Regions from separate parts of the Serratia marcescens subsp. marcescens ATCC 13880 genome, predicted to be linked through region 2. Evidence: predicted binding sites of a transcription regulator. Region 2 holds the regulator's gene; each other region holds the start of a gene.
What was found. The regulator Fur, encoded in region 2, represses iron uptake genes when iron is present. The targets are predictions, from matches to a motif close to ATAATAATGAGAACNACTATCAA.
Positions count from the first base shown of each region.

Region 1: a site for Fur is predicted at 4,209-4,231, ahead of sufA (Fe-S cluster assembly scaffold SufA). Genes of this name have one in related genera too.
Region 3: a site for Fur is predicted at 6,668-6,690, ahead of J0F90_RS15770 (isochorismate synthase). Genes of this name have one in related genera too.

Region 1 covers NZ_CP071238.1:2,265,748-2,276,396, reverse strand. The annotation lists gene sufS (cysteine desulfurase SufS) at 1-228, opposite strand, end outside; gene sufD (Fe-S cluster assembly protein SufD) at 225-1,511, opposite strand; gene sufC (Fe-S cluster assembly ATPase SufC) at 1,486-2,232, opposite strand; gene sufB (Fe-S cluster assembly protein SufB) at 2,276-3,772, opposite strand; gene sufA (Fe-S cluster assembly scaffold SufA) at 3,787-4,158, opposite strand; gene J0F90_RS10920 (hypothetical protein) at 4,685-5,089, shown strand; gene menI (1,4-dihydroxy-2-naphthoyl-CoA hydrolase) at 5,135-5,551, opposite strand; gene ydiJ (D-2-hydroxyglutarate dehydrogenase YdiJ) at 5,548-8,604, opposite strand; gene ydiK (AI-2E family transporter YdiK) at 8,850-9,950, shown strand; RNA gene rprA (antisense sRNA RprA) at 10,209-10,318, shown strand; gene ppsA (phosphoenolpyruvate synthase) at 10,428-10,649, opposite strand, start outside.
Region 2 covers NZ_CP071238.1:1,242,925-1,253,573, forward strand. The annotation lists gene glnS (glutamine--tRNA ligase) at 1-69, shown strand, start outside; gene chiP (chitoporin ChiP) at 649-2,052, shown strand; gene chiQ (ChiQ/YbfN family lipoprotein) at 2,099-2,425, shown strand; gene J0F90_RS05825 (beta-N-acetylhexosaminidase) at 2,439-5,096, shown strand; gene fur (ferric iron uptake transcriptional regulator) at 5,348-5,794, opposite strand; gene fldA (flavodoxin FldA) at 6,124-6,663, opposite strand; gene ybfE (LexA regulated protein) at 6,919-7,206, opposite strand; gene ybfF (esterase) at 7,463-8,236, opposite strand; gene seqA (replication initiation negative regulator SeqA) at 8,461-9,003, shown strand; gene pgm (phosphoglucomutase (alpha-D-glucose-1,6-bisphosphate-dependent)) at 9,081-10,649, shown strand, end outside.
Region 3 covers NZ_CP071238.1:3,289,988-3,300,636, reverse strand. The annotation lists gene citF (citrate lyase subunit alpha) at 1-1,399, shown strand, start outside; gene citX (citrate lyase holo-[acyl-carrier protein] synthase) at 1,403-1,951, shown strand; gene citG (triphosphoribosyl-dephospho-CoA synthase CitG) at 1,932-2,816, shown strand; gene J0F90_RS15785 (anion permease) at 2,842-4,305, shown strand; gene agp (bifunctional glucose-1-phosphatase/inositol phosphatase) at 4,452-5,681, shown strand; gene J0F90_RS15775 (4'-phosphopantetheinyl transferase family protein) at 5,843-6,535, shown strand; gene J0F90_RS15770 (isochorismate synthase) at 6,724-7,914, shown strand; gene dhbA (2,3-dihydro-2,3-dihydroxybenzoate dehydrogenase) at 8,018-8,776, shown strand; gene rarD (EamA family transporter RarD) at 8,778-9,656, opposite strand; gene alkB (DNA oxidative demethylase AlkB) at 9,796-10,443, shown strand; gene J0F90_RS15750 (LysR family transcriptional regulator) at 10,426-10,649, opposite strand, start outside.

The sequences.
Region 1 (10,649 bases), 1.0 Mb from region 2:
CGCCTGTTCCCGCACCGCTTCCATCTGCTGAGTCGCCTCGGCGCTCAGGGTGTGGATGCCGCGATGCACCGCCGCATAACCGTGGCGGTAGAACTCCAGCTCACGGTCGATCACCGCCTGCGGTTTCTGCGCGCTGGCGGCGCTGTCGAGATAGGCCAGCGGTTGGCCGTTCACCTCACGCGCCAACAGCGGGAAATCGCCGCGTACGCGTTCAATCGGATAACTCATGCAGCCTCCCCCGGCAGGCGCTGGGCGATGCGAGCCAGCACCCGTTCCCGGATGGTGTCGTTGGCGATGCCTTCGGTCAGCTCGGCGGCGAAGGCGAAGATGATCATCTGCTGCGCCGCGTGCTTGTCGATGCCGCGCGACTGCAGATAGAACAGCTGCTCTTCATCGATGCGCCCCACGGTGGCGCCGTGGCTGCACTTGACGTCGTCTGCGTAGATCTCCAGCTGCGGCTTGGTATCCACTTCTGCCACCTTGCCCAACAGCAGGTTATGGTTGGTCATCTGGCCGTCGGTTTTGATCGCGTGCTTGGCCACTTTGATCATGCCGTTGAACACCGCCTTGCCGCGATCGCTGACCACGGTTTTATGCAGCTGCCGGCTTTCGCAATAGCCCTTATTGTGCTCCAGATAGGTGCGGGTGTCGCAGATCTCTTTGCCCACCGGCAGCACCAGGCTGTTGATCACCAGATTCGCGCCTTCGCCGTTCAACTGCGCGCTGGTGTTGTGCCGCGTCAGGCCGGCGCCCAGCAGGAAGCTGTCGCTTTTCACCCGCGCGTCGCGGCCGATAACCAGATCGTTGTGGGCAAAGTGGTAGCTTGGCTGGCTCTCAAACGCCAGCTTGCAGTGCAACAGCCCGGCGTTGTCCGCCACATTGGCGGTCAGGCGCGCGCCGGTGAAGTGCGCGGCCTCGCCCAGGCTGACGTAGTGTTCGATCACTTCCGCCTCAGCCCCGCGCCCGATCTCCAGATGATGGCGGTGATGCACGGTGTTCACTTCCCCGGCTGCGCCGCGTCCGCTGCTGATGTGCAGCAGATACAGCGGGCGTGCAGGGATCTTGCCGGCCGGCAAGCGAATCAGGCTGGTTTCCTGCGCCAGGCTTTCGGTCAGGTGCAGAAAAATCTCCGGCTGGATCGGCTCCGGCAACGCCTGAGGCGTGCCATAGGCGGTCAACTCGAACTGGTAATCGCTCAAGTCGCCATCGCTCAGCGCGGCGCTGTAGCGGCCGTCGATAAACACCAGCCGACAGGCATCGATGCCGAGCGCCAGCGCATCGAGCTGCTCTGCGCTCACCGGGGCGGGCTGCGGTTCGAGGAATTGCTGCTCCAGCAGGCTCTCCAGCGGCGTGTATTTCCAGTTTTCATGCTTGCGCGTCGGCCAGCCGAGGCGCAGCGCCTGCTGCCAGTGCGCCAGCGCATGCGGCGAACGCTCGCCGCCGCGGCCTTCGAACAGGCGATACAGCTGCTGCAGCGCGTTTGAATTACTGTTGGTCGGTAAGCCAGCCATAGCCCTGCTCCTCCAACTGTTTCACCAGCGAGAAATCACCGGATTTGACGATGCGCCCCTGCGACAGTACGTGTACGTAATCCGGCTGGATATAGTCCAGAATGCGCTGGTAGTGGGTAACGATGATAAAGGCGCGCTTGCCGTCCCGCAGCGAGTTGACGCCGTTGGCGACGATCTTGAGCGCATCGATGTCCAGGCCGGAGTCGGTTTCATCGAGAATGCACAAATCCGGTTCCAGCGCCGCCATCTGCAGAATGTCGTTGCGTTTTTTCTCGCCGCCGGAGAAGCCGACGTTGACCGAACGGGTCAACAGATCGGCCGGCATGTCCAGCAGCGCGATTTTCTCTTCGATGAAATCGGCGAAGTCAAAGCGATCCAGTGGCTCCTGTTCGCGGTATTTGCGCACCGCGTTGACCGATGTCTGCAGGAAGAAGTGGTTGCTGACGCCGGGGATCTCCACCGGGTACTGGAAGGCCAGAAACACGCCCTCGCCCGCGCGATCTTCCGGATCCAGCTCCAGCAGATCCTTGCCTTTGAAGGTGACTTCCCCTTCGGTCACTTCATATTCTTCACGCCCGGCCAACGTGGCGGACAGCGTGCTCTTGCCCGAGCCGTTCGGCCCCATGATGGCGTGCACTTCGCCCGGTTTGATCTCCAGATCCAATCCCTTGAGGATTTCGTTGCCTTCCACGCTGACTTTCAAATTCTTGATGCTTAACATGCTGTGTCCTCAGATAGCGCCGACGGCGCTAAAAATGCGGCGATTAACCCACGCTGTGTTCCAGGCTGATGGCCAGAAGTTTTTGCGCCTCGACGGCGAACTCCAGCGGCAGCTCGGAGAAAACGTCCTTGCAGAAACCGTTGACGATCATCGAAATGGCGTCATCCTCGCTGATGCCGCGCTGCAGGCAGTAGAACAGCTGGTCATCGCCGATCTTCGAGGTGGTGGCTTCGTGCTCCAGCTGCGCGCTGTTGTTGCGCGCTTCAACGTAAGGGAACGTGTGGGCGCCGCTGTCCGGCCCGATCAGCATCGAGTCGCACTGGGTAAAATTACGGGCGTTTTCCGCCCCCGGCAGGATTTTCACCAGGCCGCGATAGGTGTTCTCGCTGTGGCCGGCGGAGATGCCTTTGGCGATGATGGTCGACTTGGTGTTTTTGCCGATGTGGATCATCTTGGTGCCGGTATCCGCCTGCTGATGGCCGCTGGTCAGCGCCACCGAGAAGAATTCGCCGATCGAGTTGTCGCCCTGCAAAATCACGCTCGGGTATTTCCAGGTGATGGCCGAGCCGGTTTCCGACTGGGTCCAGGACATTTTCGAACCGGCGCCTTCGCACAGCGCGCGCTTGGTGACAAAGTTGAGGATACCGCCCTTGCTCTCGCCGCCGGAGAACCAGTTCTGCACCGTCGAGTATTTCACTTCGGCGTCTTTATGCAGGATCACTTCCACCACCGCCGCGTGCAGCTGGTAGCTGTCGCGCACCGGGGCGGAACAGCCTTCGATATAGCTGACGTAGCTGCCTTCGTCGGCGATCAGGATGGTGCGCTCGAACTGGCCGGTTTTGGCGGCGTTGATGCGGAAATAGGTCGACAGCTCCATCGGGCAGCGCACGCCTTTCGGCACATAGACGAAGGTGCCGTCGGAGGCCACCGCGGCGTTCAGCGCAGCGAAGAAGTTATCGTTGGACGGCACTACGCGCCCCAGGTACTGACGCACCAGATCCGGGTATTCCTGGATCGCTTCGCCGAACGAGCAGAAGATCACCCCGCTCTCCGCCAGTTTTTCACGGTAGGTGGTGGCGACCGAGACCGAGTCGAAGATGGCGTCCACCGCCACCTCGCTGCCCTCGCGCACCGGTACGCCGAGCTGGTTGAACGCCAGCTCCACTTCGCTGGTCAGGTAATCTTTTTCCGTCGCCGCGCCCGGTTGCTGCTCGGCGCCGGGTTGCGAACCGCAAGCATCGTCGCAGCTGCCGCAGGACGGCGCCGAATAGTAACTGTAGTCCTGGTAGTTCAGACGTTCGTAATTGGCCTTCAGCCAGTGCGGCTCCTCCATCTGCAGCCAGGCGCGGTAGGCTTCGAGGCGGAATTCCAGCATCCACTCGGGTTCGTTGCGCTTGGCCGAGATGGCGCGCACCACCTCTTCGTTGATGCCTTTGGCCAACTCATCGGTTGCCAGCTGGGTGAAGAAACCTTCTTTGTAGCGACCTTCGCTGACCCAAGCCTGCACTTCATTAGGCATTTCTACATTGCTTCGTGTCATGTTGATTGCATCGCTCAAACGCCAAAGCTCTCGCCGCACCCGCAGGCATGCTGAGCTTTAGGGTTGTTGAATTTGAATATCTGATTCAGCCCTTCGCGGACGTAATCTACCGTGGTGCCATCGATGAACGGCATGGCCTTCAGCGGCACGTAGAGTTTGGCGCCGTCGCGCTCAAACAGCAGATCGTCATCGGCGGGTTCGCGGGTCAGATCCAGCACATAGGCAAAGCCGGCGCAGCCGGATTGTTTCACCCCTAGCTGCAGCCCTTTCACCTGCGGATCCTGCTGCATCAGTTTGGTTATTTGTCGTACGGCGCTGTCGCTGAGCGAAATGCCTTGCCAGACATTTTCATCCAGAGAAAAAGTGCCGACATTTTCCGTTTGCATAGGGTCTACCTCACACTCGTGTTTGGCCACAGCCAATCTGGGTTGCTTATATGTTAGTGATAACGATTATCACTTCAACCGTTTGTTTTGCGGGGGTATCCGCCGCGAGCGCGGTTTTTCGCTGCGGCGTGCGGCAAGCCAGCGGGACATCCGTGGCGGCTTGCGGCGTCCGGCGGCAAGGTGTGCATGCTATCCCTATGAATTTGTTCTTTATCCTGCATCACCGTACCGCACTCCCCGGTGGCCCGTCAGCGTTACAGCGCCGCGGTGCATTGCCGATCTAAACATTCATAGAAAATACCTATTTCTGCATTCTGTCTGTCGTAAATGTGCGTTTATCGGCATTTCGTGGCGCAGTGCAAGCGCGCGCCCTCAGGTTAAAGTTTAGTCGCTCAGGCTCAAGTTGGGTCGTCGGTAGCCTTTTACACCTCACGCGATGAAAAAACGCCACGCCGGGGATTGATCGGCAACGCGGCAGTTTATATGATAATGATTATCATTCAATTGTAATTTGAGCGCGAAGCCAATGACTCTTTCGATCAACGCATGGTTGCTGGGCAAGATTGATGACTACAAATTCAGCGTGCGCGACGCCACGGTGGACTTTTACATGGCCGAAGCGGCGCTACGGCGCCCGGAATGCAATATCGACCACCTGAAGCGGTACAACAGCGTCAGCCTTACCATGGCCAATCTGTGTCTGGAGAACGGCGACGACGACAGCTACCTGCACGCGCTCAGCAAGCTGCACAACCGGCTGATCGTCGAGATCAACAATCCGCAGCGTTGCCAGCTGTTTCGGGTGCAAAGTTACCACTTCGCGCGCCATACGCTGACGCTGATCTGCCAAAAATACGCAATGGAAGGCACCTGGGAGAAGGCGAACGCGTTTCAGAAGGACTTCGTCAAACGCGTGCCGTTTCAGCTGTAAAGCGAAAGGCTCCGCAGGCCGAGCGCCTGCGGAAACCGGCGGGGATCAGTCGATGACCGCCGTGGTCAGACGCGAAGTGCAGCACAGCCGATCGCGCGCGTCGAAGATCTCGATTTGCCATACCTGATGACGGCGGCCAACGTGCAGCGCGCGGCACACCCCGCGCACCTGGCCATCGAACACCGCGCGCAGGTGGTTGGCGTTGATCTCCAGCCCCACCACTTTCTGCTCGCCCTCACTGCACAGGTAACCGGCCATCGATCCCATCGATTCCGCCAGCACCACCGACGCCCCGCCGTGCAACAGCCCGAACGGCTGCCGGGTGCGGCCATCGACCGGCATGGTGGCCTCGAGGAAATCCTCGCCCAGCTGGGTAAACTCGATGCCCACATGGCTGACCATGCAGCCGTCACCGGCGCGGTTCAGCTGCTCCAGCGACGTTTCACGTTTCCACAATTTCACTCAATCATCTCCAGAAGTGCCTGTAATGGGTGGCGCACGCCATTGCCCTCGATGCGTTTCACCTGGCTGCGGCAGGAATAGCCGGTCGCCAGGCAGCGCTGCCGCGGCAAACGCTGTAGCGTCGGATGCCATGATAGCTCATAAATGCCGAGCGAGTTTTGCAGGTTCTTGGCTTCATGGCCGTAAGTGCCCGCCATGCCGCAGCAGCCGACGCTGACGTTCTCCAGTTTGGCGCCGAAGCGGGCGAAGATCGCCGCCCACTGTTGGCCGCTGGCCGGCAGCGCGGTGGTTTCGGTACAGTGGCCGAACAGATACCACGGCTCGCCGGTCGCCGGCTGTTCGGCGCGATCCGCGATCCGCTGCTGCAGCCATTCATGCACCAGCTGCACCTGGAAATCGCCGCGCTCGGCGCCGAGGATCTCGCGGTATTCGTCGCGGTAACACAGCACCAGCGCCGGATCGACGCCCACCAGCGGCATGCCAAGCTGCGCCACGCGGTTGAGGAAATCGGCGGTTTTGCGCGCGGTGCGGGCGAACCGCGTCAGGAAACCTTTCACATGTTGCGCCTTGCCGTTCGGCGAGAACGGCAGCAGCACCGGTTTATAGCCGAGCTTCTCCACCAGCCGGACAAAGTCCGCCACCACTTTGGCGTCGTAATAGCTGGTGAACGGATCCTGGACGATCAACACGTGTTCTGCGCGCTGCTCGGCGCTCAGCCCTTCCAGCTGCTCCAGCGTCAGCGTGGTCGCGCGGTGGCCGGACAGCTGCTGACGCAGCGTCGGGCTGGACAACAGCGGCAGATCGACCATGCCGATGGCGTTGCGGCTCATCTCTCGCAGCCACGGCTGGCGGAAGAAGAAGTTGAACACCTTCGGCGCGCGGGCCATCAATGGGGTATAGCTCTCCACGCCGGCGACCATGTAGTCACTCACCGGGCGCAGGTAGCGGGTATGGTAAAGCTGCAGGAAGCGCGAACGGAACCCCGGCACGTCAATCTTGATGGGGCACTGGGTGGAACAGGCCTTACAGGCCAGACAGCCGGACATCGCCTCTTTCACTTCGTGTGAGAAGTCATACTCGCCCTTGCCGGCATGCCAGCTGTTGCGGGTTTTCTCGATCAGGCCACGCAAGCTGAGGCGCTGCTGCGGCAGCTGTTTCTCCAGCGCCAACGGATCGACGCCCTGCTCGGCCAACAGACGCAGCCACTCGCGCACCAGCGTCGCCCGCCCTTTTGGCGAATGAATGCGGTTGCTGCTGATCTTCATCGATGGGCACATCGGGCTACGCACGTCGAAGTTGAAGCACAGGCCGTTGCCGTTACACTCCAGTGCGCCGCGGAACGAGGTGCGCACCTCGACCGGGATCTGGCGATCGAAGGTGCCGCGTTTGACCGCGTCCACCTGCATCATCGGCGCATCGACCGCCAGCGGCGAACAGATCTTGCCTGGGTTCAGGCGATTATCCGGATCGAATGCCGCCTTGATGCGGCGCAGCTCTTCATACAGCGTTTCCCCGAAGAATTCAGGGCTGTATTCCGCGCGGAATCCCTTGCCGTGCTCTCCCCACAGCAGGCCGCCGTATTTGGCGGTCAGCGCCACCACCCGATCGGAGATCTGCTTCATCAGCACTTCCTGCTGCGGGTCGCACATGTCAAGCGCCGGGCGCACGTGCAGCACCCCGGCGTCGACGTGGCCAAACATGCCATAGCTCAGATTGTGGTCATCGAGCAGTTGCCGAAATTCGACGATATAGTCCGCCAGATGTTGCGGCGGCACGCAGGTGTCCTCGGCGAACGGAATCGGCTTGGCGCGCCCTTTGGCGTTGCCCAGCAGCCCGACCGCCTTCTTGCGCATGTTGTAAATGCGCTCGATGCCAGCCAGATCGCCGCAGATCTGGTAGCCGATCACGCCGCCCTGCCGCTGCGCGATCAATTCGTCCAGCCGTTGGCACAGGGCTTCCATCTGGCCGTCGATCAGCGCCCGATCGTCGCCGGCGAACTCGACGATGTTCAGCCCGAGCATCTCTTTATCCGGCACGTCGGCGATCAGTTCGTTCACCGAGTGCCAAACAATGTCTTCACGCGCCAGGTTCAGCACCTTGGAATCGATGGTTTCCACCGACAGCGCCTTGGCCTCGACCATAAAGGGCGCATTGCGCAGCGCAGAGTCAAAGGAGTCGTACTTCACGTTGACCAGACGGCGCACTTTCGGCAGCGGCGTGATGTCCAGCCGCGCCTCGGTGATAAACGCCAGCGTGCCCTCGGCGCCGGTCAGAATACGCGTCAAATCGAAGGTTTGCAGATCGTCGCTCAGTACGTGGCGCAGATCGTAACCGGTGAGGAAGCGGTTTAGCTTGGGGAATTTCTCCAGGATCAGCGCGCGCTGCTCGCGGCAGCGGTTGAGCACCGTGCGGTAGATGCGCCCTTCGGCGGTCTCTTCCTGAGCAATCGTTTCCGCCAGCGCTGTCGGCATGGCGCGGGTATCGATCATCTCGCCGCCCAGCAGCACCGCCCGCAGGCCCAACACGTGATCGGAGGTTTTGCCGTACACCAGCGAGCCCTGGCCGGAAGCATCGGTGTTGATCATGCCCCCCAGCGTGGCGCGGTTGCTGGTGGACAGTTCCGGCGAGAAGAAGTAGCCGAACGGCCGCAGGTATTGATTCAGCTGATCCTTGATCACGCCGGCTTCGACTTTCACCCAGCCTTGTTCGACGTTGATCTCCAGAATGCGGTTCATGTGGCGCGACATATCGACCACGATGCCGGTATTGAGCGACTGGCCGTTGGTGCCGGTGCCGCCGCCGCGCGGGCTGAAGGTCAGCGTATTGAAGCGCTCTTCTCCGGCCAGACGGGCGATCAGCGCCACATCGGCAGTGGAACGGGGGAACACCACCGCATCGGGCAGCAGCTGATAGATACTGTTGTCGGTGGCCATCGTCAGCCGGTCGGCATAGCTGGTGGCGGTATCGCCGTTGAATCCGTTTTGCTTCAGTGCTTCCAAAAAGTCGAGCACCCGTTGAACGAGGCCGGGCGCCTGAGAAATCTGTGGGATCATTCGCTTTTTTGACCCTGTCCGTCTATTTTTTATGCGCTGATGTACGCTGAATCGGGCCTTTAATTCAGACCCACCCTATTTTTTAGTGACACTAAAAACTAACATACTCGTTTAGTGAAGGCATTCACATTATTACCGCCCTGCGAGCGGCGCCACAGGCGGCCGCCCGACGGTGATAAACCGACTGACAGGCACCCCGATTCGCCGGTGCCAGGGATTTAATTGACCAGGATGAGAACCCACTGATGCCACTCCCGCAATCGCGTTACGACTTACCGCGAATTATTTTCGGCGTGCTGTTTATCGCCATCATGATCGTTGCCTGTTTTTGGGTGATCCAACCGTTTATTCTCGGCTTCGCCTGGGCGGGCATGGTGGTGATCGCCACCTGGCCGTTGCTGCTCAAACTGCAAAAGCTGCTGTGGGGCCGCCGCTCGATGGCGGTGTTGGTCATGACCCTGCTGCTGATCCTGCTGTTCATTCTGCCTATTTCCCTGCTGATCAGCAGCGTGGTGGATAACAGCGCGCCGCTGATCGCCTGGGCCAGTTCGCCCGGCAAGCTGCACATTCCCGATCTCGCCTGGCTGCAGTCCGTGCCGATGATCGGCGACAGGCTCTATACCAGCTACCACACATTGGTTAACGCCGGCGGCGCTGCGCTGCTGGCGAAGGTGCAGCCGTACTTCGGCCAAACCGCCACCTGGTTCGTGGCGCAGGCGGCGCATATCGGTCGTCTGCTGCTGCACTGCGCGCTGATGCTGCTGTTCAGCGCCTTGTTGTATGCGCGCGGCGAGCAGGTGGCGCTGGGTATCCGTCACTTTGCGGTGCGCCTCGGTTCCAAACGCGGCGATGCGGCGGTGCTGCTGGGCGGCCAGGCGATCCGCGCCGTCGCGCTGGGCGTGGTGGTGACGGCGTTGGTGCAGTCGGTGCTGGGCGGCATCGGTCTGGCGATAAGCGGCATTCCTGCCGCCACTCTGCTGACGATGCTGATCTTTATCTGCTGCGTGGCGCAATTGGGGCCGCTGTTGGTGCTGGTGCCGGCCATCATCTGGCTGTACTGGCACGGCGACACCACCTGGGGCACCGTGCTGCTGGTCTGGAGCTGCGTGGTGGCCACGCTGGATAACGTGCTGCGCCCGGTGCTGATCCGCATGGGCGCAGACCTGCCGCTGCTGCTGATCCTGTCCGGCGTTATCGGCGGTTTGCTGGCCTTCGGCATGATTGGCCTGTTCATCGGCCCGGTGGTGTTGGCGGTATCTTATCGCCTGCTGACCGCCTGGATGGATGAAGCGCCGGAGCCGACCTCCGCACCGGAGCAAGTCATCGAAGATCTGGAAAAACGCTAATTCCCCCCTTCCGCCCGCATCGTCGGGCGGAACTTTTCACGCCCGTCATTATTCCTACCTCATTCGAGTAATATCTCCGCCCAATATAATGCCGCCCTATATTGATTTCAGTACGGCGAATGAAAGGTGCAATGTAAATCCCTGTTTGTTGCAAACGGAAAAAAGAGATAACTACCGCAAATAAAATGTGATGCCGCTATCGATTAGGATGATTCTTAATGACTAGTCGCGTTCAAAAATCTAGTATTATGGCCATCTATTGCTTCAAATCACTGATTTTAAAGCAACCTTTCTGAACAATGTAATGCCATACATGTGAATTGCTGTGTGTAGTCTTTGCCCATCTCCTACGGTGGGCTTTTTTTTATTCTTTTTTCGTCGAATTGATTATTTTACGCGCCGTTATTTACATTCAGAAATAAAAAGGCCGCAGCGTTAACTGCGGCCTGACGTTAATGCCTCAGCGAGGCCGAGACATTATTTCTTTTTCGACAAATTGATCCAGGTCTGCACCACAGTGTCCGGGTTAAGCGACAGGCTGTCGATGCCCTGCTCCATCAGCCACTCGGCGAAGTCTTCATGGTCAGACGGGCCCTGGCCGCAGATGCCGACGTATTTGCCGTGGCGCTTGGCCGCCTGAATCGCCATCGACAGCAGCGCTTTCACCGCCTCGTTGCGCTCGTCGAACAGTTCCGACAC
Region 2 (10,649 bases):
TCGGCCGAGCATCTGGTGTTTAACCGCACCGTCGGCCTGCGTGACACCTGGGCGAAAATCGAAGGCTAATCTTATTCGCCTTTAAAATTAATGAATCAGCGCGGCTTTAAGCCGCGCTTTTTTTATGCCTGCGCTCGGCTCGCGATCTATTCCTCTCTCATTTTTTCCGGGATACGTTTAATTAATGGCGACGCATTAACCCATTAGTTTTCTTATATTGGCTTTATTAGTCTTCATTTTTTCTTATATATTCGTGATGCGAATTAATTTCATTTAGAGAGCGCTCTCAATTTTTATCGTCTGACTGACGAATTTAATCAGGCTGAAACCATTAATCGTCTCTGGTTGACCTCTTATCTTAATTTATTCTGATTTAATTGAATTTTTTATTCGACACCCTCCATGAACACCGACGTAACAAAATCTCACTGATATGTGCTGCTTGTCATACTTTGACAAATCTCCCGCATTTTTCATTTGATAATTCGCGTCGCGAAAAATAGTCTGTCTGTAGCAATTAGTGCTGTGGGAATAACATCTCGTCGGCAATATTTTTTACCCGTTCGGGTTTTTTATTGGCAGTCGTGCAGGGCAGTGGTGAACACAGGCGGCTGCAACTTTTAAGTTAAGTCAAAGAGGAATTTCACTATGGGTACGCACGGTGCTCAGCGTAAAACGCTGGCGCTCGCAGTCGCGGGCGCGCTGTTGGGAACAGGGTTTGCCATGGCGCCTGAGGCGAAAGCCGCAGGGTTTATCGATGATTCCACGCTGACCGGCGGCATCTATTACTGGCAACGTGAGCGCGACCGTAAAGATCTCAATCCGGACAGCAAGGATTACAACCAATACACCACCAACCTGTCGCACTCCACCGCCAACCTGAGCCTGGATTTCGCGTCGGGCTACGCCTGGGACATGTTCGGTCTGGATGTCGGCGCCTTTACCGCCATCGAACTGGCTGAATCCAGCGCCAGCGGTCACCCGAACGAAATTGCGTTCTCCTCGAAGAACCGTACCTACGACGAAGACTACTCCGGTGACAAAGGCGGTATCAGCCTGTACAAAGCCGCCGCCAAATTCAAATACGGCCCGGTCTGGGCGCGCGCCGGCTACATTCAGCCGAGCGGCCAAACCCTGCTGGCGCCGCACTGGAGCTTTATGCCGGGCACCTATCAGGGCGCCGAGGCCGGCGCCAAGTTCGACTACGGCGATGCCGGCGCGTTGAGCTTCTCCTACATGTGGGCCGACAAATACAAGGCGCCGTGGCATATCGAGGTGGACGACTTCCGCCAGAATGATAAGAAAACCCGCGTCTCCTATCTGCACTCGCTGGGCGCCAAGTACGATTTCAAAAACGATCTGGTGCTGGAAGCCGCTTTCGGCCAAGCCCAGGGTTACGTGAATCAGTACTTCACCAAGGCGTCTTACAAATTCGATCTGCTGGGCAACCCGCTGACCACCAGTTACCAGTTCTACGGCGCGGAAGACCGCATCAGCGACAAGAACGATCCGAACAGCATCTACGACGGTCTGGCCTGGCTGCAGGCGCTGACCTTCGGTTACACCACCGGGCAGTTCAACTGGCGTCTGGAAGGCACCATGGTCAAGGCGGAAGGCAACCAGGGCTTCTTCCTGCAGCGCATGACCCCGACCTACGCCTCATCCAACGGCCGTCTGGACGTGTGGTGGGACAACCGCTCCGACTTTAACGCCAACGGCGAGAAAGCGGTGTACGCCGGCGTGATGTACGACCTCAGCAACTGGAACCTGCCGGGCATGGCGGTCGGCGGCTCCTACGTGTACGCCTGGGACGCCAAGCCGAGCACCAACCCGATCTACGATCAGAGCCAGCGCCTGAAAGAGAGCGCCTGGAGCCTGGACGCGATGTACACCATCCAGGAAGGGCGCGCCAAGGGCACCCTGATCAAGCTGCACTACACCCAGTATGACAACCACACCAACATCCCGAGCTGGGGCGGCGGTTACGGCAACATCTTCCAGGACGAGAAAGACGTCAAGTTCATGGTCATCGCGCCATTCACCATCTTCTGATGCGTTCCCCGGCCTCGCCGCCGGGGGCAGTTAAGGGAATTCAACGATGAAAAAAATCATGCTGATGCTGGCGGCCGCCGCGGCCTTGAGCGCCTGTGCGCAACCCGCCGCGCCGCCGGAAGACGCCAAATTGAAGCAGGCTTACAGCGCCTGCATCAACACCGCCGAAGGTTCGCCGGAGCGTCTGCAGCCCTGCAAGTCGGTGCTGAACGTGCTGAAACAAGAAAAACAGCACCAGCAGTTTGCTGAGCAGGAAACGGTGCGGGTGATGGATTATCAGAACTGCATTATGGCGGTTCACAGCGGTAACGGTCAGGCTTATGACGCCAAGTGCGGCAAGCTGTGGCAAGAAATTCGCGATAACAATAATTAAGAAGGATGAGAAGATGAACGCATTCAAACTGAGCGCGCTTGCCGCCTTGACGGCAACGATGGGATTCCTGGGCGGCATGGGAAACGCCATGGCCGATCAACAGCTGGTGGATCAGCTGAGCCAGCTGAAGCTGAACGTGAAAATGCTGGATAACCGCGCCGGCGAAAACGGCGTGGATTGCGCGGCGCTGGGCGCCGACTGGGCCTCTTGCAACCGGGTGTTGTTCACCCTCAGCAACGACGGCCAGGCGATCGACGGCAAAGACTGGGTCATCTATTTCCACAGCCCGCGCCAGACCCTGCGGGTAGACAACGACCAGTTCAAGATCGCGCATCTGACCGGCGATCTGTACAAGTTGGAGCCGACCGCCAAATTCAGCGGTTTCCCGGCCGGTAAGGCGGTGGAAATCCCGGTGGTCGCCGAATACTGGCAGCTGTTCAGAAACGACTTCCTGCCGCGTTGGTATGCCACCTCCGGCGACGCCAAGCCGAAAATGCTGGCGAATACCGACACCGAAAACCTGGATCAGTTTGTGGCGCCGTTCACCGGCGACCAGTGGAAGCGCACCAAGGACGACAAAAACATTCTGATGACGCCGGCTTCGCGCTTTGTCAGCAATGCCGATCTGCAGACGCTGCCCGCCGGCGCGCTGCGCGGCCAGATCGTGCCGACGCCGATGCAGGTGAAGGTCCACGCACAGGACGCCGACCTGCGCAAAGGGGTGGCGCTGGATCTGAGCACGCTGGTCAAGCCGGCGGCGGACGTCGTCAGCCAGCGTTTCGCGCTGCTGGGCGTGCCGGTTCAGACCAACGGTTACCCGATCAAGACCGATATCCAGCCGGGCAAGTTTAAAGGCGCGATGGCGGTATCGGGCGCCTATGAGCTGAAAATCGGCAAGAAAGAGGCGCGAGTGATCGGCTTCGATCAGGCCGGGGTGTTCTACGGGCTGCAGTCGATCCTGTCGTTAGTGCCGAGCGACGGCAGCGGCAAGATCGCCACGCTGGACGCCAGCGATGCGCCGCGCTTCCCGTATCGCGGCATTTTCCTCGACGTGGCGCGTAACTTCCATAAGAAGGACGCGGTGCTGCGCCTGCTGGATCAGATGGCGGCTTACAAGCTCAACAAATTCCACTTCCACCTGAGCGATGACGAAGGCTGGCGCATCGAGATCCCCGGTTTGCCGGAGTTGACGGAAGTCGGCGGCCAGCGCTGCCACGATCTGAGCGAAACCACCTGCCTGCTGCCGCAGTACGGCCAGGGGCCGGACGTCTACGGCGGCTTCTTCAGCCGTCAGGACTACATCGACATCATCAAATATGCCCAGGCGCGCCAGATTGAGGTGATCCCGGAGATCGACATGCCGGCGCACGCCCGCGCCGCGGTGGTTTCGATGGAAGCGCGCTACAAGAAACTGCATGCCGCCGGCAAAGAGCAGGAGGCCAACGAATTCCGTCTGGTGGATCCGACCGATACCTCCAACACCACCTCCGTGCAGTTCTTTAACCGCCAGAGCTACCTGAACCCGTGCCTGGATTCCTCCCAGCGCTTTGTCGACAAGGTGATTGGCGAGATTGCCCAGATGCATAAAGAAGCCGGCCAGCCGATCAAAACCTGGCACTTTGGCGGCGATGAGGCGAAAAACATCCGCCTGGGCGCAGGCTATACCGACAAGGCGAAACCGGAACCGGGTAAAGGCATCATTGACCAGAGTAATGAAGACAAGCCGTGGGCCAAGTCGCAGGTGTGCCAGACGATGATCAAAGAAGGCAAGGTGGCCGACATGGAGCACCTGCCGAGCTACTTCGGCCAGGAGGTCAGCAAGCTGGTGAAGGCGCACGGCATCGACAGAATGCAGGCCTGGCAGGACGGTCTGAAAGACGCCGAAAGTTCGAAGGCGTTCGCCACCTCGCGCGTGGGCGTCAACTTCTGGGACACCCTGTATTGGGGCGGTTTCGACAGCGTTAACGACTGGGCCAATAAAGGGTATGAAGTGGTGGTCTCCAACCCGGACTACGTCTACATGGACTTCCCTTACGAGGTGAATCCGGACGAGCGCGGTTACTACTGGGGCACCCGCTTCAGCGACGAACGCAAGGTGTTCAGCTTCGCGCCGGACAACATGCCGCAGAACGCGGAAACCTCGGTCGACCGCGACGGCAACCACTTCAACGCCAAAAGCGACAAGCCGTGGCCGGGTGCCTACGGTCTGTCCGCTCAGCTGTGGAGCGAAACCCAGCGCACCGATCCGCAGATGGAATACATGACCTTCCCGCGCGCGCTGTCGGTGGCGGAACGCGCCTGGCACCGCGCCGGTTGGGAGCAGGACTATCGCGCCGGCCGCGAATACAAAGGCGGGGAAACCCACTTTGTCGATACCCAGGCGCTGGAGAAAGACTGGCTGCGCTTCGCCAATATCCTGGGCCAACGTGAACTGGCCAAGCTGGACAAAGGCGGCGTCGCTTATCGTCTGCCGGTGCCGGGCGCCCGCGTGGCGGGCGGCAAGCTGGAAGCGAATATCGCGCTGCCGGGATTGGGCATCGAGTATTCCACCGACGGCGGCAAGCAGTGGCAGCGCTATGACGCCAAGGCCAAGCCGGCGGTCTCCGGTGACGTGCAGGTGCGTTCGGTCAGCCCGGACGGTAAACGCTACAGCCGCGCCGAGAAGGTCTAGGTCTGGCTCCGGGGCCCGTGGTTCTGGCGGCGGGCCGCATCATAATGAAGGGGGAATGCGTTCGCCCCCGCGCGTGCCGGCGTGGGGCGGATGTTGAAGTGAGAGCAGTACGTGGAGTCGCAGTGCCGCTGCAATTGTAGTATTTCATGACATGATCTTCCCCCGGCTTGTCCGGGGATTTTTTTGCCCGTTGTACGGCGGGCATAAAAAAACCGCCCCAATGTGAGGCGGTTTTTCATAGCCGGTCAGGCTTATTTCTTGTCGTGCAGCGATTCGTCTTCGCGGCAGTCACCGGTTTCACAGTGGCCGTACAGGTACAGACTGTGGTTGGTGAGCTTGATGCCGTGCTGCTTGGCGATATCACGCTGGCGCACTTCGATGGATTCATCACTGAATTCGATCACTTTGCCGCAGTCCAGGCAAATCAGGTGATCGTGGTGATGCTGTTGGGTCAGCTCGAACACGGACTTGCCGCCTTCGAAATTGTGACGTGTCACAATGCCCGCATCGTCAAACTGGTTCAGTACGCGATAAACCGTCGCCAGGCCGATCTCTTCGCCCATATCAATCAGTTTTTTGTACAAATCTTCCGCACTGACGTGATGGCATTCCGGATTTTGCAGTACTTCCAGGATTTTGAGTCGCGGAAGCGTGACTTTTAAGCCGGCCTTCTTCAATGCGATGTTGTTGTCGGTCATGCGAATTCAGTCCTGTTACTATGCTAATCAAGTTGAGGCGTACTCGCCTGTGGCATCGGTCGGCACAAAGAGTTAATGCGTCTCATTATAGAACCGGTTGTACTAAATGGAAACCGCCGGTTGTTAACAAAGATATAATTGCACTATTGCATGTTTTGCATGCAACGCCTTGATGGATGGGATAAACCGATATCTCAGTCTACCGTGACGGGGTGGGAAGTTACAAATCTGTAGCTTCTATCGCAGCAATCCCTGTTGCCGATGACGGCCCTGTCGGCACACTATGCACTTTACAGGGCCTTTGTTCAACCTTTCGCCAGTACCGGCGTTTAGCCGACGATATCGGCCAGGCTCAGCTCTTCGACGATCTGTTTGACCCAGGCGTCCACGCGCTCATTGGTCAGCTCCGGCTGACGGTCTTCGTCGATCGCCAGACCGATGAAGTGGTTGTCGTCCGCCAGGCCTTTGGAAGCTTCGAAGTGGTAGCCTTTGGTCGGCCAGTGGCCCACGATGGCCGCGCCGCGCGGTTCGATGATGTCGCGGATGGTGCCCATCGCGTCACAGAAATATTCCGCGTAGTCTTCCTGGTCGCCGCAGCCGAACAGCGCCACCAGTTTACCGTTGAAATCGACTTCTTCCAGCGTCGGGAAGAAATCATCCCAGTCACACTGCGCTTCACCGTAGTACCAGGTCGGGATACCCAGCAGCAGGATATCGAACCCTTCCAGGTCTTCTTTGCTGCTTTTGGCGATGTCATGCACTTCTGAGACATCGTCGCCAAACTGTTTCTGAAGAATTTTCTGGATCATTTTGGCAATGTTTTCGGTATTGCCAGTGTCGCTGCCAAAGAAAATGCCTACAGTAGCCATATCGCGTATAACCTTTAAATTCAATTAATTGCATTACTCGGCGCCGGCACTGCCGCCGATTAAAATGATGCCATGACAAGAGCCTTTCGCCACGGTGGCGGGCGCCGACAGGCGCAGTCTCTTACCGGTAAATGCGTATCATGCCAGAAAGTGGCGCCGGGGTTTTATCGCATTTATGCGATGCCGAAGGATGAAGAAAAGCGTGGTCGATCCGGCGTTGTCCTTAACGCCGCGCCGCGCGTGCGGCCGAAGAGATCAATGTTCCGGCTGTTCTTCCGCCAGTTGCGCCAACAGCATCTGCTCGATGAGTTCGCTGCGGCTGATGTTGCGCTGTTCCGCCAGTTTGTTCAGGGCGTCCACCGCATCCGCGTTGATTTTCAGCTCTACGCGCCGCAATCCGCGCACTTTATCGCGCCGTAACTGATTGCGCTTATTGATTCTAAGCTGTTCATCGCGGGAAAGCGGGTTGGTTTTCGGGCGCCCCGGACGGCGTTCATCTGCGAACAGATCCAGCGTCGTGCGATCCGTTTGTTCTTTTGCCATAGGTAGCGGTACTGCAAGGGAGTTTGCATCAAAAAGCGCTCGCACGCTTCCGGAGGCATCGATTAACACACTTCGGGCCAATAAACCCTAACCCAAATTTACCCCCGAACCGGCGTTCGCGAACGCGCTGGCGCGGCGGCAAAATTATAGCGCGCCATATTACCCCAGCAGATGGAGCGGCGACAATGCCTAACTGCGGGCTAAACGCGCTAAGCCGTTATCTTTAGCGCGTTTTTTCGCCAGATTAACGTATTTTTCAGGCTTCGCCGAGGAAACGGTGGATGGCGCGCAGCACCGCTTCCGGTTTTTCGGCGTGCACCCAATGGCCGGTGCCGGCGACGACGTGCGCGCGGGCCTGCGGGAACTGGCGGGCGATATCTGCACGGTAGCTGTCCTGCACGTACGGCGACAGGCCGCCGCGAATGAACAGGGTCGGGTGTGGCCAGGCCGGGACGTCCTGCCAGCCGGTGATGTCTTCGTAGCGTTCGATCAGCACCGGCAGGTTGAAGCGCCATTCACCGTTATGGAAGGACTTCAGCAGGAACTGGATCACGCCTTCTTCCTGCAGGTAGTCGCGCATCAACTGGGCAGCCGCCTGGCGCTGGGTGATGCCGGCGGCGCTGACGGCCTTCAGCGCGGCGAAGATCTCGTCATGACGTCGGGTCTGGTAATCCACCGGCGCGACGTCGATGACGATCAGCTTGGCGATGCGCTCGGGCGCGATGGCGGTCAGCGCCATCGCCGCTTTGCCGCCCATCGAGTGGCCGATGACGATCGCTTTCTCCAGCTGCAGTTCGTCGAGCAGCGCCAGCAGATCCTGCGCCATGGCGGGGTAGTTCATGTCGTCGGCGCGCGGGGAGAGGCCGTGGTTGCGCAGATCGACCTTGATCACACTGTGCTGTTTATGGAGATCGCGCGCCAGCACGCCCAGGTTGTCGAGATTGCCGAACAGGCCGTGGATCAGCAGCACCGGCAGCGCGTCTGACTCGGCGGCCAGCAGTTGATAATGTAATTTCATGGCGAAGTTCATACTGAGAGAGATTCAGATTAGGGTATCATGATTGAATCGCACGATGAATCATGCGGAATTTTCGCGGCGCGGGCTTGGCAGTGCCGGCTATAGGTATTAGTCTGCATTTGCCGTCCGGAGGCACATTGTTGTGTTCGCCCCAGCGCTTTTAACCTTATAATCCCATGGCTTGAATGCAGGATCTGGCTTCAGGTTCTAAGTAGAAAAAACAGTATTGGATAAAGATGAAAACTATTGAAGTCGACGAAGAGCTTTACCGTTATATTGCCAGCCACACGCAACACATCGGTGAAAGCGCGTCCGATATTTTACGCCGCATGTTGAAATTCACCGCCGGTCAGCCGGTGCGCGCGTTGCCTGCCGCCAGTGCGTCGCCGTCCGTCGAACTGGAAAAAGCGGCGCCGGTTCAGCGCCCGCGCGATCGCGTACGCGCCGTGCGTGAACTGCTGCTGTCGGATGAATACGCCGAGCAGAACAAAGCGGTCAACCGTTTCATGCTGGTGCTGTCCACGCTGTACACCCTCGATGCCGCCGGTTTCGCCGCCGCCACCGAGGCGTTGACCGGCCGCACCCGCACCTATTTCGCCGGCGATCAGCAGACCCTGCTGGCCAACGGCACGCACACCAAGCCGAAGCATGTACCGGGCACCCCTTACTGGGTGATCACCAATACCAATACCGGCCGCAAGCGCAGCATGATCGAACACATCATGCAGGCGATGCAGTTCCCGGCGGAACTGATCGAGAAAGTTTGCGGTACCGTCTAATTTAGCGAACAGCCCGTCATGATGGCCGTGCGCGACGTATTTGCCCGGTCACCGACAGGGATGAGGGAGATATGTCGATGGCGAATAATCCACGTGCCGGGCAGCCCGCCCGTCAAAGCGATCTGATCAACGTAGCCCAGCTGACGTCGCAGTACTATGTGCTGCAACCGGAAGCTGGCAATGCCGCACATGCGGTGAAGTTTGGCACTTCCGGCCACCGCGGCAGCGCGCAGCGCCACAGCTTCAACGAGGCGCACATCCTCGCCATCGCTCAGGCGATCGCCGAAGTTCGTCATCAGCAGGGCACCACCGGCCCGTGTTACGTGGGCAAAGACACCCATGCGCTGTCCGAGCCGGCCTTTATTTCCGTGCTGGAAGTGCTGACCGCCAACGGCGTCGATGTGATCGTGCAGGAAAACAACGGCTTCACGCCAACGCCGGCGGTATCGCACGCCATTCTGTGCCACAACCGCCGCGGCGGCGCGCAGGCTGACGGCATCGTCATTACGCCGTCCCACAACCCGCCGGAAGACGGCGGCATCAAATACAACCCGCCGAACGGCGGCCCGGCTGACACCAACCTGACGTCGGTGATCGAAAAGCGCGCCAACGAACTGCTGGCGCAGCAGCTGAAAGGCGTTCAGCGCCAGTCGCTGGACAAGGCCTGGAACAGCGGCCACCTGCACGCCAAAGATTTGGTGCAGCCTTATGTCGAAGGGCTGGTTGACGTGGTCGACATGCCGGCCATTCAACGCGCCGGCCTGAAGCTGGGCGTGGATCCGCTCGGCGGCTCCGGCATCGCCTATTGGCAGCGGGTGGCGGAACACTACAAGCTGGATCTGACGCTGGTGAACGACTCCATCGATCAGACCTTCCGCTTCATGCACCTGGACCACGACGGCATCATCCGCATGGATTGCTCGTCCGAGTCGGCGATGGCCGGCCTGCTGGCGCTGCGCGACAAATTCGATCTGGCGTTCGCCAACGATCCGGATTACGACCGCCACGGCATCGTCACGCCGAAAGGCCTGATGAACCCGAACCACTATCTGGCGGTAGCCATCAACTACCTGTTCCAACATCGCCCGCAGTGGGGCGCCGATGTGGCGGTAGGTAAAACGCTGGTGTCCAGCGCGATGATCGACCGCGTGGTGGCTGACCTGGGCCGCAAGCTGGTGGAAGTGCCGGTCGGTTTCAAATGGTTCGTGGACGGCCTGTTCGACGGCAGCCTGGGCTTCGGCGGTGAAGAGAGCGCCGGGGCCTCGTTCCTGCGCTTCAACGGCCAGCCTTGGTCGACCGACAAAGACGGCATCATCATGTGCCTGCTGGCGGCTGAAATCACCGCGGTAACCGGTGAGAACCCGCAGCATCATTATGACGATCTGGCCAAGCGCTTCGGCGCGCCGAGCTACAACCGTATCCAGGCGCCGGCAACCCATGCGCAGAAAGCGGCGCTGTCCAAGCTGTCGCCGGAGATGGTCAAGGCCAGTACGCTGGGCGGGGATCCGATCACCGCACGTCTGACCGCGGCGCCGGGCAACGGCGCGTCGATCGGCGGCCTGAAAGTCATGACCGACAACGGCTGGTTCGCGGCCCGTCCTTCCGGCACCGAAGAGGCTTACAAGATCTACTGCGAGAGCTTCCTC
Region 3 (10,649 bases), 2.0 Mb from region 2:
GCTGTGCGACTCCTTGCAGGAAGCGGTGCGCCGCAGCGGGCTGCAGGACGGCATGACCATCTCCTTCCACCATGCGTTTCGCGGCGGCGATCTGGCGCTCAATCAGGTGATGGAGACGCTGGCGGCGATGGGGTTCCGCAACCTGACGCTGGCCTCCAGTTCGCTGACCGACTGCCATGCGCCGTTGGTTGAGCATATCCGCCACGGCGTGGTGAGCCGCATTTACACCTCCGGGCTGCGCGGCCCGCTGGCGGACGCCGTTTCGCGCGGCCTGCTGGCGGAGCCGGTGCAAATTCACTCGCACGGCGGCCGGGTCAACCTGATTGAATCCGGCGAGCTGAAGATAGACGTGGCCTTCCTCGGCGTGCCGGCCTGCGATGAGTTCGGCAACGCCAACGGCTACAGCGGTGAAGCCTGCTGCGGCTCGCTCGGCTATGCGCGGGTGGACGCCGAGGCGGCGGGCACCGTGGTGCTGCTGACCGAGCAGCGGGTGCCGTATCCGCATCATCCAGCCAGCCTGGCGCAGGATCGGGTGGATCTGATCGTGCAGCTGGAGCGGGTGGGCGACGCCGACAAGATCGGCGCCGACGCCACGCGCATGACCTCGAACCCGCGCGAGCTGCTGATTGCCCGCCGCGCCGCCGAGGTGATCGCCGGTTCAGGCTACTTCACCGAAGGGTTTTCGCTGCAAACCGGCACCGGCGGCGCCTCGCTGGCGGTGACCCGTTTCCTGGAGGACAAGATGCGCGCCCGCGGCATTCGCGCCGCGTTCGCCCTTGGCGGCATCACCTCGACCATGGTGGATCTGCACGAGAAAGGGTTGATCGGCAAGCTGCTGGACGTGCAGAGCTTCGATCGGGCGGCGGCGACCTCGCTGGCGCGCAACCCGCGCCATATCGAAATCAGCGCCAACCAGTACGCCAACTTCAGCTCCAAGGGCGCGTCGGTCGATCGGCTCGACGTGGTGGTGCTGAGCGCGCTGGAAATCGACACCGGCTTCAACGTTAACGTGCTGACCGGTTCCGACGGCGTGCTGCGCGGCGCGTCCGGCGGCCACTGCGACACCGCCGCCGCCGCGCGGCTGGCGATCATCGTCGCGCCGCTGGTGCGCGGGCGCATCCCGACGCTGGTGGAGCAGGTGACCACCTGCGTCACGCCGGGTTCCAGCATCGACATTCTGGTGACCGACCACGGCATCGCCGTCAACCCGGCGCGGCCGGAGCTGGCGCAGCGCCTGCGGGAAGCCGGGCTCGAGGTGGTGAGCATCGACTGGCTGCGCGCCCGCGCGCTGCAGCTGACCGGCGAACCGCAGCCGATCGCCTTTACCGACAAGGTGGTGGCGGTGGTGCGCTACCGTGACGGTTCGGTGATCGACGTGGTGCATCAGGTGGCGGAGTAACCGATGGCCGCCGTCGATCCCCAACTGGCCGCCGAACGTGCGGTCAGCCTGCCGGAGCTGCTCACCAGCCGCGAATGCCGCCAGGCGCGCCAGCAGGCGTGGCTGGCGCAGCACGAGTGCACGCTGCTGGTGCTGACGCTGGTCGTCCCCGGCCCGGTGAAGGACAGCGCGCTGACGCGCGGCATCTTCAACCTCGGGTGGGCGGCGCTGCTGCGGCTGTGCGCCGAGCAGGGCTGGCCCAGCCCGCAGGCCGAGGCGCTGGCGCTTTCCACCGGCTGCGAAGGGTTTGTGGCGCTGCGCGCCGACGCCCAGCGGGTGAAAGATTGCGCCATGCAGCTGGAGGTGAGCCGCCCGATCGGCCGGCTGTGGGATATCGACGTGCTGGATGCGCAGGGGCGCATTTTGTCGCGCCGCGACATCGGCCTGCCGGAACGGCGCTGCCTGCTGTGCGGCCAACCGGCCAAGATCTGCGCCCGCCAGCGGCGGCATGGCAGCGAGCAGCTGCTGCAAGAAATGGAAAGGATGTTCAACGATGCGATCTCTGCCGATTAATCCACCCGCCCGCCGAGCCGAGCCGGCCTGCGACTTCGCCCGCGCCGCTTTCCGCGCGCTGCTGGTGGAGGTCAACCTCACGCCCAAACCGGGGCTGGTGGATCGTCATAACACCGGCGCCCACCGCGACATGGATCTCGGGCACTTCTACCGCAGCGCCCGCGCCATCGGCGTGTGGCTGCCGCGCTTTATCCAACGCGGGCGCGAAGACGCGGCTCTGCCGGCAGAGCAGCAGCTGGCGCGGCTGCGGCCGCTGGGCCTGGCCTGCGAAAACCAGATGTTTCGCGCCACCGGCGGCATTAACACCCACAAGGGCAGCGTGTTCTCACTCGGGTTGCTGTGCACCGCCTTCGGCCGCCTGCAGCAGCAGGGCCGTGACATCGGCGCGGAGGCGCTGTGCGGCGAGGTAGCGGCGATGTGTCGGGGGCTGATGGACCGTGAGCTGCGGCGCAACAACACCGGGCAGACCGCCGGCCAGCGCTTGTTCGCTGCGTATGGCCTCAGCGGCGCGCGCGGCGAGGCGGAGTCCGGTTTTCGGTTGGTGCTTGACGGCGCGCTGCCGCTGTATCGGCAACGGCTGGCCGCCGGCGGCGACGAACAGCGGGCGCTGCTGGACAGCCTGCTGTGGCTGATGGCCCACAACGATGACACCAACGTCGCCTCGCGCGGCGGCCTGCGCGGGCTGCGCTGGCTGCGGCGCCGGGCGGCCTGGCTGCTGGCGCAGGGCGGCTCGGCGGGGGAAGCGGGCCTGGCGCGCCTGCGGCGCTTCGATGCCGACTGCATTGCCCGCAACCTCAGCCCCGGCGGCAGCGCCGACTTGTTGATAGTGACCTGGCTGCTGGCGCAGCTGGGTGCCCAAGAATAATAACCAAGCCTTCAGGAGAGTCCCTATGTCCCAAACCCAGGAAAAGATCTGGAAAGCGATAGCGCCGCTGGCGGTGCTCGCGATCCTGTTATTGATACCGGTGCCCGACGGCATGCCGCCGCAGGCGTGGCACTATTTCGCCATCTTCGTGGCGATGATCGTCGGCATGATTCTGGAGCCGATCCCGGCCACCGCCATCAGCTTTATCGCGGTGACCGTCAGCGTGCTCAGCGCCAACTGGGTGCTGTTCGGCGCGCAGGAACTGGCGGAGCCGGGCTTCAAGGCCGGTAAAGAGGCGCTGAAATGGGGGCTGGCGGGCTTCTCCAGCACCACCGTCTGGCTGGTGTTCGGCGCCTTTATCTTCGCGCTGGGCTACGAGGCCACCGGGCTGGGGCGGCGCATCGCGCTGTTCCTGGTGAAGTTCATGGGCAAGCGCACGCTGACGCTGGGCTATGCGGTGGTGATCATCGATATTCTGCTGGCGCCATTCACGCCGTCCAACACCGCGCGCACCGGCGGCACGGTGTTCCCGGTGGTGAAAAACCTGCCGCCGCTGTTCGATTCCTTCCCTAACGATCCCTCTTCGCGCCGCATCGGCGGTTACCTGATGTGGATGATGGTGGTCGGCACCAGCATCAGTTCCTCGATGTTCGTCACCGGCGCCGCGCCGAACGTGCTGGGCATCGAGTTCGTCGGCAAGATAGCCGGGGTGCACATCAGCTGGATGCAGTGGTTCCTGGCGTTCCTGCCGGTCGGCCTGCTGCTGCTGATCATCGCGCCGCTGATCTCCTACTACCTGTACAAACCGGGCGTGACCCACAGCAGCGAAGTGGCCGCCTGGGCGGATACCGCGCTGGGGGAAATGGGCAAGCTGACGCGCAAGGAGTACACCCTGATCGGACTGGTGCTGCTCAGCCTGTGCCTGTGGGTGTTCGGCGGCAAGGTGCTGGACGCCACCGCGGTGTGCCTGTTGGCGGTGTCGCTGATGCTGGCGCTGCACGTGGTGTCGTGGAAAGAGATCACCAAATATTCCAGCGCCTGGAATACGCTGGTTAACCTGGCGACGCTGGTGGTGATGGCCAACGGCCTGACGCGCTCCGGCTTTATCGACTGGTTCGCCCAGACCATGAGCACCCACCTGGACGGCTTCTCGCCGAACATGACGGTGGTGGCGCTGGTGCTGGTGTTCTACTTCGCCCACTACCTGTTCGCCAGCCTGTCGGCGCACACCGCCACCATGCTGCCGGTGATCCTGGCGGTCGGCAAAGGGTTGCCGGGCGTGCCGATGGAGCAGCTGTCGATGCTGCTGGTGCTGTCGATCGGCATCATGGGCGTGCTGACGCCGTACGCCACCGGGCCGGGGGTGATCATCTACGGCTGCGGCTACGTGAAATCGAAAGACTACTGGCGCCTGGGCGGCATTCTCGGCGTGGTGTACATCGCCGCGCTGCTGCTGATCGGCTGGCCGATCATGAGCCTGTGGTACTGAGTTGACGCACAGCGGCCGCCGCCCGGTGGCCGCTGGTACGATCTTTTCCCGTGAACCCTGTCACACACTTGTCACACTAACCCCGCCATCATACGCAGGCAAACGCTAACACCTTAAAAATAATCATTTTCCGGGAGCCTCTGCGGATGAGAAAAAAAACGTTATTGCTGTGCCTGCCCTTGTTATTCACCGGGAACGCGCTGGCGGACGCCGGCGGTTATCAACTGGAACAGGTGCTGGTGATGAGCCGCCATAACCTGCGCGCGCCGCTGGCCAACAACGGCAGCGTGCTGGCGCAGTCCACGCCGAAGGCCTGGCCGGTCTGGGAAACGCCGGGCGGCCAGTTGACCACCAAGGGCGGGGTGCTGGAAGTGTATATGGGACACTATTTCAACGCCTGGCTGAAGCAGACCGGCCTGTTGCCGCAAGAGGGCTGCCCGACCGCCGGCAGCGTGTACGTCTACGCCAACAGCCTGCAGCGCACGGTGGCCACCGCGCAGTTCTTCAGCAACGGCGCGTTCCCCGGCTGCGACGTCAGCGTGCACCATCAGGACAAGATGGGCGAGATGGATCCGACCTTCAACCCGATCATCACCGATACCAGCGAAGCCTTCAACCAGCAGGCGCTGGCGGCGATGAACGCCGCGCTGGGCTCGCTGAAGCTGGACGCCTCTTACCAACAGCTGGCGAAGATCATCGACTACAAGGATTCCGCCGCCTGCAAGACCGACAAACACTGCGACCTGACCAAAGAAGCCAGCGTGATGAGCGCGGTGCCGGGCAAAGAGCCGGGCGTCTCCGGCCCGCTGCGGGTGGGCAACTCGCTGGTGGACGCCTTTATGCTGCAGTATTACGAAGGTTTCCCGATGAAAGAGGTGGCCTGGGGCAAAATCGCCACCCCGCAGCAGTGGAAGCAGCTGGCGCAGTTGAAAGACGGCTATCAGGATTCGCTGTTCACCTCGCCGGTGGTGGCGCAGAACGTCGCCAAACCGCTGCTGACCTACATCAACAACGCGCTGCTCGGCGAGCGCAAACCGGACGCGCCGAAGCTGACGGTGCTGGTCGGCCACGACTCCAATATCGCCTCGCTGCTGTCGGCCATGCAGTTCCAGCCGTATCAGCTGCCGCAGCAGTACGAGAAAACGCCGATAGGCGGCAAACTGGTGTTCCAGCGCTGGCGCGACGCGCAAAACAACCGTGAATTGCTGAAGATTGAGTACGTCTATCAGTCCACCGAACAGCTGCGCAAGGCGACGCCGCTGACGCTGCAAACCCCGCCGCAGCGCGTGACGCTGGCGCTGAAAGGCTGCCCGATCGACAAGGACGGTTTCTGTGCCTGGAGCGATTTCGAAAAGACCATGAAAGGCATCTTGTAATGCCCAGCCTCTCTCCCGATCGCGGGGGAGAGGCCTCTCCCCATCCCGGCTAACGTGCCGCCGTACGAGCCTTAACGCCATTTATTTTGCCCAGGGTCATTGTTGCAGGCGGTTTCGGGGGCTAACATCATCAGCCTGCCTGCTTATCATGGATATCGCCGTTGCCCACTTTTATCCGCAATATCGAATTTTTCACGCCGGACGGCTATCCGGGCCAGGTGGCGCGCTGCCATTTTGCGCTGGCGGAGTATCGCGACGAGAGTTTTCCCGAGGCGGGCTTTGCGCTGCCGGACCATCTGGCGCGCGCGGTGCCGAAACGCCGCGCGGAGTATTTGGCCGGGCGTGTTCTCGCGCGCCAGCTATTGGCGCCGCTCGGTTTTGCCGATTTCACCCTGACGCGCGGCGAAGATCGCGCGCCGCAGTGGCCGCCGGGCATCGCCGGGGCGCTGAGCCATAATTCGGATACCGCGCTGTGCGCCGTACACCGCGAGAGCGGGCTGGGCGGCGTTGGGTTGGATGTGGAGACGCTGCTCTCCGACGTGCGGGCGGAGGAGCTGTGGGGGGCGATCGTTTCGGCGGGGGAGCGCGAGGCGTTGCTGCGCGAAACGCTGCCGTTCAACGAGCTGCTGACGCTGACGTTTTCCGCCAAAGAGAGCCTGTTCAAGGCGCTTTATCCGCAGGTGCGCTGTTACTTCGATTTTCTCGATGCGCGCATGGTCGCCGTGGATACGCAGCGGCAGACGTTCGTATTAGCGTTGCTTAAGACCTTGACGCCAAATTGCCCCGCCGGCCGCCGGTTCAGCGGGCATTTTTGGCGCGAAGGTGACGATGTCACGACCTTTATTTTTTGCTAAAATACAATAATAACAGTGTGTTATTTCTTGCTGCGCCGTAACGTGGATTTGCCGCAGCGAGCGGAAAGATTCATTCATCGGAGATTGACCCTCGGTGGGGAATCGGTGTAATTTATCCTCCTTTTACAGCTAATGATAATTATTCGCATAAACATTATCATTGGTGAGGCGCAACAAAGGAGTGGTCTGTGGCGACACTGACGACAGAAAACCAAACCTTCCCCGGGTTTGCGTACGCCGAACAATCGACCTTTTTGTACCGGTCCGAATTCCGTTCCCTCTCCGCCAGCGGCGTGTTCGAACGGATTGAGACGCCGGCGTTCGGCGGCGAGCGGGAAGGCAGCGCGCTGGCGCAGCATATTCGCCAGGCGCTGGCGCGAGCCAACGCCGCCGGCCAGGAGACGCCGGTGGTGGTGGGCGCCATTCCGTTCGACACGCGCCGGCCTTCCTGCCTGTATGTGCCTGAAAGTTACGAGTTTGTCGCCAACGACAGCTTTACCCGCGCCGCGCGCCCGATGCTGCAACAGCCGCATCGCCTGGCCGCCTGCACCAGCATTCCGGACGAGCCGCGCTTCAAGCACGCGGTGGCGGAAGCGGTCAGCCGCTTTAAACAAGGCAAGCTGGACAAGGCGGTGCTGTCGCGCATCCTCGACATCGAGCTTGAGCAGCCGGTGGCGGGCCACCAGATCCTCAATAACCTGATGGTGCAGAACCCGACCGGTTACCACTTTTCCCTGCCGCTGGCCGATGGCGGCGTATTGATCGGCGCCAGCCCGGAACTGCTGATCCGCAAGCAGGGCGGCGAGATCCACACCAACCCGCTGGCGGGTTCGGCGCGCCGTCAGGACGATCCGCAGCAGGATCGCCTCGGCAGCGAGCGCCTGATGCGCTCGACCAAAGACAAATACGAACACAAGCTGGTGATCGACGACATCCGTCGGCACCTGGCACCGCTGTGCGCCAGCCTGAGCGTGCCCAGCGGCCCGTCGCTGCTCAGTACCGGCACCATGTGGCATTTGTCCACCCGCATTCGCGGCGAGCTGCTGAACCCGAATCTCAACGTGATGCAACTGGCCTGCCTGCTGCATCCGACGCCGGCGCTGTGCGGCTTCCCGACCGAGAGCGCCCGCCAGCTGATCGCCGATCTGGAACCGCACGATCGCGGCCTGTTCAGCGGCATCGTCGGCTGGTGCGACGCCAACGGCGACGGCGAGTGGGCGATCGTCATCCGCAGCGGCCTGCTGCGCGGCAACCGGGTGCGGCTGTTCGCCGGCGCGGGGATCGTCGCCGCCTCGACGCCGCAGTCCGAGTGGCTGGAAACCGCCGCCAAACTGGGCACCATGCTCAACGCTTTCGGCCTGAACAGCGGCGCGCTGTAGGGCCACTTTTGCGGCGCAGCGCGCGCCGCATCCTATCCTTTTCGCAGGAGACAACGATGAACAACAACATGACCCGGCTGTGCGCCCGGATGGCGGTGCGCGCATGAGCATTCAGATGGATTTCACCGGCAAACGCGTGTGGGTGACCGGCGCGGCGCGCGGCATCGGCGAGCAGATCGCCCGGCATTTTTTGACGCAGGGCGCCGAGGTGGTGGGGTTTGACCGCGAGTTCGCCAACCCGGATTTGCCTTACCCTTGCGTGACGCTGGACATCAGCCGGCCGGAGCAGGTGGAGGCGGTGTGCCGCCAACAGCTGGCGGAAAACCCGCAACTGGACGTGTTGGTCAACGCCGCCGGCATTCTGCGCATGGGCAATACCGAAGATCTGAGCGTGGATGACTGGCACCAGTGCATCAACGTCAACGCCTCGGGGGCGTTTTACCTGTTCCGCGCCGTGCTGCCGCACTTCAAGGCGCAGCGCAGCGGGGCGATCGTCAGCATCGGCTCCAACGCCGCGCACGTGCCGCGCGCGCAGATGGCGGCCTACTGCGCCTCCAAGGCGGCGTTGACCAGCCTGAACCACTGCGTGGGGCTGGAGATGGCGCCGTTCGGCGTGCGGTGCAATCTGGTGTCGCCGGGCTCGACCGACACCCCGATGCAGCGCGGCATGTGGCAGACCGATGATGCGCAGCAACGCACCATCGCCGGCTTCCCCGAGATGTTCAAGCTGGGGATCCCGCTGGGCAAAATCGCGCGTCCGGACGAGATCGCCAACGCGGTGTTGTTCCTGGCCTCCGACTTGGCCAGCCACATCACCATGCAGGACATTGTGATCGACGGCGGCGCGACGCTGGCCGCCTGAGTCAGACCCGCTGGCGGCGCAGCAGGTGCCGCGCGCCTTCCGCCGCCAGCAGCAGCACCGCCAGCCAGATCGCCAGATAGGTCGGCCATTCGCTTTGGCCGATGCTTTCGCCGAGCAGCAGCGCGACGATCACCAGCAGCACCGGTTCCACATAGCTCAGCAGGCCGAACAGGCTGAACGGCAGCAGGCGGCTGGCGAGGATGTAACACACCAATGCCACGGCGCTGATGACGCCGAGCAGCGGAATGCGCCAATACAGCTCGGCATTGATCGGCAACGCCGCTGCGCCGCCGTCGCCGAAGGCGAACCAGGCCGCCGCCGGCAGCATCAGCGCCAGCTCGCACCACAGCCCGCCGAGATTGTCGGTGCCGAAACGCCGCCGCAAAATAAAGTAGAGCGGATAACCCAGCGCCACCACCAGCGTCGGCCACGACACGCCGCCCGCCTGATACAGCTCATTGCCTACCCCCACCATGGCGCATGCCACCGCCAGCTTTTGCAGCAGCGACAGCCGGTCGCGGTAGATCAAACGGCCCGCCAGCACCATGGTCAGCGGCAGCAGAAAATAACCGAGCGATACGTCGAGCGCCTTGCCGTGCAGCGGCGCCCACAGGAACAGCCATAGCTGCACCCCCAGCAGCGCCGAGGTGAGCAGCAGGCCCAGCAGGCGCCGCGGCCGTTGGCCGATCCAGGCCAGCGTGTCGCCCACCTTGCGCCAATCGCCGGACAGCGCCATGAACAGCGTCAGGAACGGCAGCGTCAGCAGCGTGCGCCAGCCGTAGACCTGCTCGCCGTTCAGCGGGGTGAGGGTAGAGGTGAAGTAATACATCGCGCCGAACAAGATGGAGGCGACGACTGAAAGAGTGATGCCCTTAATCACACGCGTTCCTGGTGAGTGATTGATTTTATGGCGGCTACTGTAGAGAAATTTGCCGCTAACGACAATGGCGCCGCCGGGCGCTGGACAATCGGCGGCGGCGGGTTACAATGGATACTGTGTATTCATACAGGCTTTGGCGATGACAATCGATCTTTTTGAAGACGCGCTGCCGCCGCCGTGGCGCGAAGAGATCGCCCCCGGCGCGGTGGTGATGCACGGCTTTGTGCGCGATCACGGGCCGGAACTGCTGGCGGCGGTGCAGGGCGTGGTGGCCCAGGTGCCGTGGCGGCATTTGACCACCCCCGGCGGGCACGTGATGTCGGTGGCGATGAGCTGGTGCGGCAACGGCTGGACCAGCGACAGCCGGGGCTACCGCTATTCGGAACGCGACGCGCGCAGTGGCAAACGCTGGCCGGCCATTCCGCCGATCCTGATGGCGCTGGCGGACGAAGCTGCGCAGCAGGCGGGCTTCGGCCCCTTCGTGCCGGATTCCTGCCTGATGAACCGTTACGATCCGGGCAGCAAGCTGTCGCTGCATCAGGATAAAGACGAACACGACTTCGGCGCGCCGATCGTCTCGGTGTCGCTCGGGCTGCCGGCGGTGTTTCAGTTCGGCGGCCTGCAACGCAGCGACCGGGCGCGGCGCATTCCGCTGGCGCACGGCGATGTGGTGGTGTGGGGCGGCCCATCGCGGCTCTGTTTTCACGGCATCCTGCCGGTCAAGGAAGGCTACCACTCGCTGGTGGGGCCGCACCGCATCAACATCACGCTACGCAAGGCGCTTTAACTGCGGCTCCTGCGCCAGGCAGGCGACGAGATAGTCGATAAACACCCGCAGTTTGGGCGGCAGATACTGGTTGGGCGCATAGAGCAACCACAGGCCGCCGTGATAGCTGCTGAGGAAATCCCATTCCGGCAACACCTGCACGATCTCGCCGTCGTCGAGCGCCTGGCGGGCGGTAAAGTACGGCAGGCTGCCGATGCCGATATGCC